DNA from 2 places in the Paracidovorax sp. genome. Region 2 is predicted to be linked to the other one. Evidence: predicted binding sites of a transcription regulator. Region 2 holds the regulator's gene; the other holds the start of a gene.

Region 1 (3,385 bases), on a different contig from region 2:
TGCTGCTGGGGCGAGCGCACGTTGCAGGCGTCCTTGAAGGTGATCCAGGGATGGCCGGTCTCGAACAGCATCGTGAGGATCTTGCGCCACAGGTCGGTCGCCTGGATGGTGCGCGAGGGCTTGATCTCGCCTCGCGCTGCCTTCTCTTCGTAGGCGACATAGGCCTTCTCGAAGGCAGAGCCGAACAGGTCGTGCAGGTCGGGCACGGAGGAGGGCGAGAACAGCGTCCAGGTGCCCTTTTCCATCACGCGCCGCATGAACAGGTCGGGGATCCAGTTGGCCGTGTTCATGTCGTGCGTGCGGCGGCGGTCGTCGCCGGTGTTCTTGCGCAGCTCCAGAAACTCTTCGATGTCCAGATGCCAGGTTTCCAGGTAGGTGCAGACCGCTCCCTTGCGCTTGCCGCCCTGGTTCACGGCCACGGCCGTGTCGTTCACGACCTTGAGGAACGGCACGACGCCCTGCGATTCGCCGTTCGTGCCCTTGATGTGCGAGCCCAGTGCGCGCACGCGCGTCCAGTCGTTGCCCAGGCCGCCAGCGAACTTGGAGAGCAGGGCGTTTTCCTTGATGGATTCGTAGATGCCGTCGAGGTCGTCGGGCACCGTGGTCAGGTAGCAGGACGAGAGCTGTGAACGCAGCGTGCCGCTGTTGAAGAGTGTGGGCGTGCTCGACATGAAGTCGAACGAGGACAGCACTTCATAGAACTCGATGGCGCGAGCTTCGCGGTCGGCTTCGTTGAGCGACAGGCCCATGGCTACGCGCATGAAGAACGCCTGCGGCAGTTCGATGCGCGTCTTGCGCACGTGCAGGAAGTAGCGGTCGTACAGGGTCTGCAGGCCGAGGTAGTCGAACTGCTGGTCGCGCTGCGCGTTCAGCGCCTTGCCCAGGCGGTCCAGATCGAACTCGAGCAGGCGCGGGTCCAGCAGCTCGTTGTCCACACCCTTCTGGATGAATTCGGGGAAGTAGGAGGCATAGGCCGCACTCATTTCAGCGGGCACCACGTCGCGGCCCAGCACTTCGCGCACGATGGTGTGCAGCAGCAGGCGGGCGGTGGCGTAGGTGTAGTCGGGGTCCTTCTCGATCAGCGTACGGGCTGCGAGGATGGAAGCCTTGTAGACCTCGTCCATGGGCACGCCGTCGTACAAGTTGCGCATGGTTTCCGACACGATGGGCGCGGCGTGGATGTCGGCGCCAAGGCCCGAGCAGGCCGATTCGATCAGCTGGTGCAGGCGCAGGATGTCCAGGTCCACGCGTTGGCCGTTGTCGATCACGCGCAGCGCCGGCATGGCGGGGGCCAGCTTCTCTTGCTGGTGAACGCGCTCTTGCGCACGGCGCTCGCGGTAGAGCACATAGGCGCGGGCGACTTCGTGGTGGCCGCCGCGCATCAGGCCGAGCTCGACCTGGTCTTGCACGTCTTCGATGTGGAAGGTGCCGCCCTGGGGCCGCGAGCGGATCAGGCCGCGCACCACCGCCTGGGTCAGAGCGTCCACCGTTTCGCGCACGCTGGCCGAAGCAGCGCCTTGCGTGCCGTGTACGGCCAGGAAGGCCTTCATCAGGGCCACGGCGATCTTCTGCGGCTCGAACGGCACGACGGCGCCGTTGCGGCGGATGGTCTGGTAGTGGGACAGCGTGTTCAGGCTCGGCATGCCGCTGGAGGCGTCGGCTTCGGACGAGGCTTGCGTCCGGTTGACGTCAAGGGATGGGGTATTGAGCGCAGCTTGCATCGGGTCCTCTCAGGAGCTGTACGGGGAAGGGGCGACGCGGGCGTGGATTGCCGCATCGCACAAGAAAAAGGCAGGGGCAGCGGGTGCCGTGCCACACTATATCTGGGGTCTTGGGAGGGCGCAAGACACTACCTATGGTGTCTCGTGCCTGTAACGCGCCGTTCGCCGGAACCGGGAAACATGCCTGTTCCGGGGCCGCAAAGGCGGGGCGAACCGGCTGCGGGGGCGCTATTCTCGCAGCACTTCGGCGCTTTCTGGGCGAATAAGGTTTTTTTGTCGCGTCCGGCGTGAGCAGAAGCGCGCAGGCCCACTCAGGCGGGCGGGAATCTGTCCTTTGGCCAGCCCAGTTGCAAAGCTAAAAGTCTCCAGTCGAACCCGGGTCCCGGGTCCCCTTTGCGCCCTGGAGCGATGTGTTCGTGCCCGGCGACATGCGCGATGGGGAAGCGGTCGGCCAGGGCAGCGCACAGTTGCGTCAGGCGGTCGTATTGCGCAGCTTCGAACTGCAGGCCTTCCAGCCCCTCCAGCTCGATGCCGATGGAGTCGTCGTTGCAGTGGGTGCGGCCACGGTAGGCCGAGGGGCCGGCATGCCAGGCGCGTTGCGTGCAGTCCACGAATTGCCAGAGCGTGCCGTTGCGCTGGATCAGGAAATGGGCCGACACCTCCAGGCCCCGGATGCCCTGGTAATAAGGGTGTGCATCCCAGTCCAGGGTGTTGGTGAACAGCTGGTGAATGGCACGGCCGCCGTATTCGCCGGGTGGCAGGCTGATGGAGTGCACGACGATGAGGTCCAGCACGGCGCCTGCGGGCCGGGGGCCGAAATTGGGCGAGGGCTCGCGCCGGGCGGGCTGGTACCAGCCACCATCCCACAAGGCTGGAACGTTGCGGTGCTGGACGATGGAAGGGGGGCGGGTCTCAGGCGGCATCGTCAGCGCTTTCTCCGGTCGAGGGCATGGCAATGTTCAGCCGCTCGATGCGGTAGCGGATCTGCCGCAGGCTGATGCCCAGCCTGGCCGCGGTCGCTGTGCGATTGAAGCCCGTCTCTCGCAGCGCGCGGACCAGGATGTCTCTTTCTTGCTGATCCAACCAGCCCTGCAGGTCGGAGGGCAGAGCGGGGGCTGTGGCGGTGCCTGCCCAGGCCGTGGGTGCGGTGTCGGCATCCGGCGACACATTAGGGGGCATGGGGTTGTCCGCAGTGCCGGGCGATAAAGGGTTCTCCACTTGCAGTTCATCGCCTTCGCTCAGGGCTACGGCGCGATGCAGCAGGTTCTCCAGCTCGCGCACGTTGCCGCTCAACGGCGCGCGGGCGATGCGCTCCAGCGCGGAGTCGGTCAGCCGGGGCACGGATGTGCCGGATTCATGGGCAATGCGTTTGAGCAGGGCTGTGCACAGGGCGGGCAGGTCTTCGCGGCGCTCGCGCAGCGGCGGGATGAGGAATTCGATCACGTTCAGGCGGTAGTAGAGGTCCTGCCGGAAATGCCCGGCCTGCACGTCGGCCGCCAGATCGCGGTGGGTGGCACTGAGGATGCGCACGTCCACTGTTTCCTCCTGTGTGGACCCCAGGGGGCGCACCGATCGCTCCTGGATGGCGCGAAGCAGCTTGGATTGCATCGCCAGCGGCAAGTCTCCGATCTCGTCCAGAAAGAGAGTGCCTCCGCGCGCGGCCT
Region 2 (3,385 bases):
AAGCGCTACTACGGTGGCTGCGAGAACGTGGACGTGATCGAGCAGCTCGCTATCGACCGCGTGAAGAAGCTCTTCGGCGCCGATGCCGCCAACGTGCAGCCCAACTCCGGCTCGCAGGCCAACCAGGCCGTGCTGCTGGCCTTCCTCAAGCCCGGCGACACCATTCTCGGCATGAGCCTGGCCGAAGGCGGCCACCTGACGCACGGCATGCCCCTCAACATGAGCGGCAAGTGGTTCAACATCGTCTCCTACGGCCTGAACGAGAAGGAAGAGATCGACTACGACGCACTGGAAGCCAAAGCCCGCGAAAGCAAGCCCAAGCTGATCATCGCCGGCGCGTCGGCCTATGCCCTGCGCATCGACTTCGAGCGCTTCGCCAAGATCGCCAAGGAAGTCGGCGCGATCTTCTGGGTGGACATCGCCCACTACGCAGGCCTGGTGGTCGCGGGCGAATACCCGAACCCGGTGCCCTTCGCCGATGTGGTCACCTCCACCACGCACAAGAGCCTGCGCGGCCCGCGTGGCGGCATCATCCTGATGAAGGCTGAGCATGAGAAGGCGATCAACTCCGCCATCTTCCCTGGCCTGCAAGGCGGCCCGCTGGAACACGTCATCGCCGCCAAGGCCGTGGCCTTCAAGGAAGCGCTGACGCCCGAATTCAAGGCCTACCAGCAGCAAGTCGTGAAGAACGCCAAGGTCTTTGCCGAGACGCTGATCGAGCGCGGCCTGCGCATCATCAGCGGCCGCACCGAAAGCCACGTCATGCTGGTGGACCTGCGCTCCAAGGGCATCACCGGCAAGGTGGCCGAAGCGGCCCTGGGTCTGGCCCACATCACGATCAACAAGAACTCCATTCCGAACGACCCGGAAAAGCCGATGGTGACCAGCGGCATCCGCGTGGGCACGCCTGCCATCACCACCCGTGGCTTCAAGGAAGAGGAAACGCGCCTGACCGCCAACCTGGTGGCCGACGTGCTGGAGAACCCGCACGACGAAGCCAACCTGGCCGCCGTGCGCGCCAAGGTGCATGCGCTGACCAGCCGCTTCCCGGTCTACCGTTGAAGCGCGGCCGCCCTGCTCCGCACCACCGCTGCCGGCGCCAACCCGCCGGCAGCGCAGCGCGATGAAATGCCCTTTCTGCAGCCATCCTGAAACCCAGGTGGTTGAAACCCGCGTGGCCGAGGACGGCGAGTTCGTGCGGCGCAGGCGCCAGTGCGGCGCCTGCGAAAAGCGCTTCACCACCTATGAGAAGCCGGAAGTCAACTTTCCGACGGTGGTGAAGAAGGACGGGCGCCGGGTGGACTACGACCGCAGCAAGCTGATCGGCTCCTTCACGCTGGCGCTGCGCAAGCGCCCGGTGAGCACGACGCAGATCGACAGCGCCATCGAGCGCATCGAGGAAAAGCTGCTGAACCTGGGCCAGCGCGAGATCTTCTCCAGCCGCATCGGCGAGCTGGTGATGCGCGAATTGAAGAAGCTCGACAAGGTGGCTTACATCCGCTTCGCCAGCGTCTATCGCAGCTTCGAGGACATCGACGAGTTCCGCGCGCTGGTCGATGAGGTGCGCAAGTAGCCTCTGCGGCCTGCCCCGTCCCAGGGCGGATTTGCTATTAAATTAATAGCTTGAAGCGCTTGATCTGCGAGCGCCAAGGGCACATTGGCCCAACAAACTTCCTCTTGACTTCGTGCAGACAGGCCGGCCGGCGCCATGCCGAGCGGCCCCGCCTGCCTGCGCGCATCGGGCCGTCAGAGCAGCGATGCCTTGATCGGCGGCACTTCCTGCACCACGTCGCCGCACTGGGCGCGGTGGCGCAGGGCGTGGTCCATCAGCACCAGAGCGAGCAGCGCTTCCGCGATGGGCGCGGCGCGAATGCCCACACAGGGATCGTGGCGGCCCTTGGTGATGACTTCCGTGCTCTGGCCGTGGATGTCGATGGACTCGCGCGGGCTGATGATGGAGCTGGTGGGCTTGATGGCGATCGAGGCCTCGATGTCCTGCCCGCTGCTGATGCCACCCAGGATGCCCCCGGCATTGTTGCCAATGAAGCCCTGCGGCGTGAGCGAATCACCGTGCGTGGTGCCGCGCTGGACCACGCTGGCGAAGCCGGCGCCGATCTCCACCGCCTTGACGGCGTTCAGGCCCATGAGCGCATGGGCGATGTCGGCGTCGAGCTTGTCGTAGAGCGGCTCGCCCAGGCCCACCGGCACGCCCGTGGCCTGCACGCGGATGCGTGCGCCGCACGAATCGCCCGACTTGCGCAGCGCATCCATGTAGTCCTCGTAGGCCGATACGTCGGCCACCGGCGCGAAGAAAGGGTTGTGAGGCACGTGGTCCCAGTTCTCGAACGGGATCTCCAGCTCGCCGATCTGCGTCATGCAGGCGCGAAAGCGCGTGCCGTATTTTTCGGCCAGCCACTTCTTGGCGACGGCGCCGGCTGCCACGGTGGGCGCGGTGAGCCGGGCCGACGAGCGGCCGCCGCCGCGCGGATCGCGAATGCCGTACTTGTGCCAGTAGGTGTAGTCGGCATGACCCGGGCGGAAGCTCTGGGCAATGTTCGAGTAGTCCTTGCTGCGCTGGTCAGTGTTGCGGATCAGCAGGGCGATGGGCGTGCCCGTGGTGCGGCCTTCGTAGACGCCAGAGAGAATCTCCACCGCATCGGGTTCGGCGCGCTGGGTGACGTGGCGGCTGGTGCCGGGACGGCGGCGGTCCAGATCGCGCTGGATGTCGGCCTCGGTGAGCGCCATGCCGGGCGGACACCCGTCGATCACGCAGCCGATGGCCGGGCCGTGGGATTCACCGAAGTTGGTGACTGCGAATAGGGTGCCGAGTGTGTTGCCGCTCATGGGCGGCGATTATCCCAGAGCCATGCGGCGCTCCGGGCCATCAAGGCCGCCTGTACGAACGCCAGAGCATGCTCACTGGGCGCTGCCGCTACGCCACCTCGGCCCCGATCGTCGAAAGGCCGCGGAGCAGGCCAGGCCAGCAGACGCCGTGGAGCCGGCTTTGCCGGGCCACCAGCGTCGTCCCCCTTCCCGCGCAAGGCGCGAGAGAAGGGGGAAGCCGCCAGCGGCTCAGGGGGTTGCCTGCTTTTCCTCGGGCCAGTCGCGGATATAGGCCTTGAGCATCTGGTTCTCGAAGTTCTGGCTATCCACCACGGCCTTCGCCACGTCGTAGAAGCTGATGACGCCCATCAGCATGCGGCGGTCCATCACCGGCATGTAGCGCGCATGGCGGCCCAGCATCATGCGGCGGACTTCGTCCATGTCGGTTTCCAGCGTGCAGGTGAGCGGCGCATCGTCCATGGCCGAGCGCACCAGCATCGTGCCCAGGTTGCCGCCGTTCTTGACGATGGCCTGGATCACCTCGCGGAAGGTGAGCATGCCC

What was found. Region 2 encodes NrdR, which represses ribonucleotide reductase genes. Its sites were predicted from a motif close to CACNANATNTNGTG; they were not measured.
Region 1: a site for NrdR is predicted at 1,816-1,829, ahead of AC3A84_RS11210 (ribonucleoside-diphosphate reductase subunit alpha). Genes of this name have one in related genera too.

The regions. Positions count from the first base shown of each region.
Region 1 is NZ_JBXYZY010000027.1:410,993-414,377, reverse strand. It holds gene AC3A84_RS11210 (ribonucleoside-diphosphate reductase subunit alpha) at 1-1,721, opposite strand, end outside; gene ampD (1,6-anhydro-N-acetylmuramyl-L-alanine amidase AmpD) at 2,033-2,644, opposite strand; gene AC3A84_RS11200 (sigma-54-dependent transcriptional regulator) at 2,634-3,385, opposite strand, start outside.
Region 2 is NZ_JBXYZY010000034.1:45,168-48,552, forward strand. It holds gene glyA (serine hydroxymethyltransferase) at 1-1,062, shown strand, start outside; gene nrdR (transcriptional regulator NrdR) at 1,124-1,573, shown strand; gene aroC (chorismate synthase) at 1,747-2,844, opposite strand; gene AC3A84_RS13050 (CBS domain-containing protein) at 3,073-3,385, opposite strand, start outside.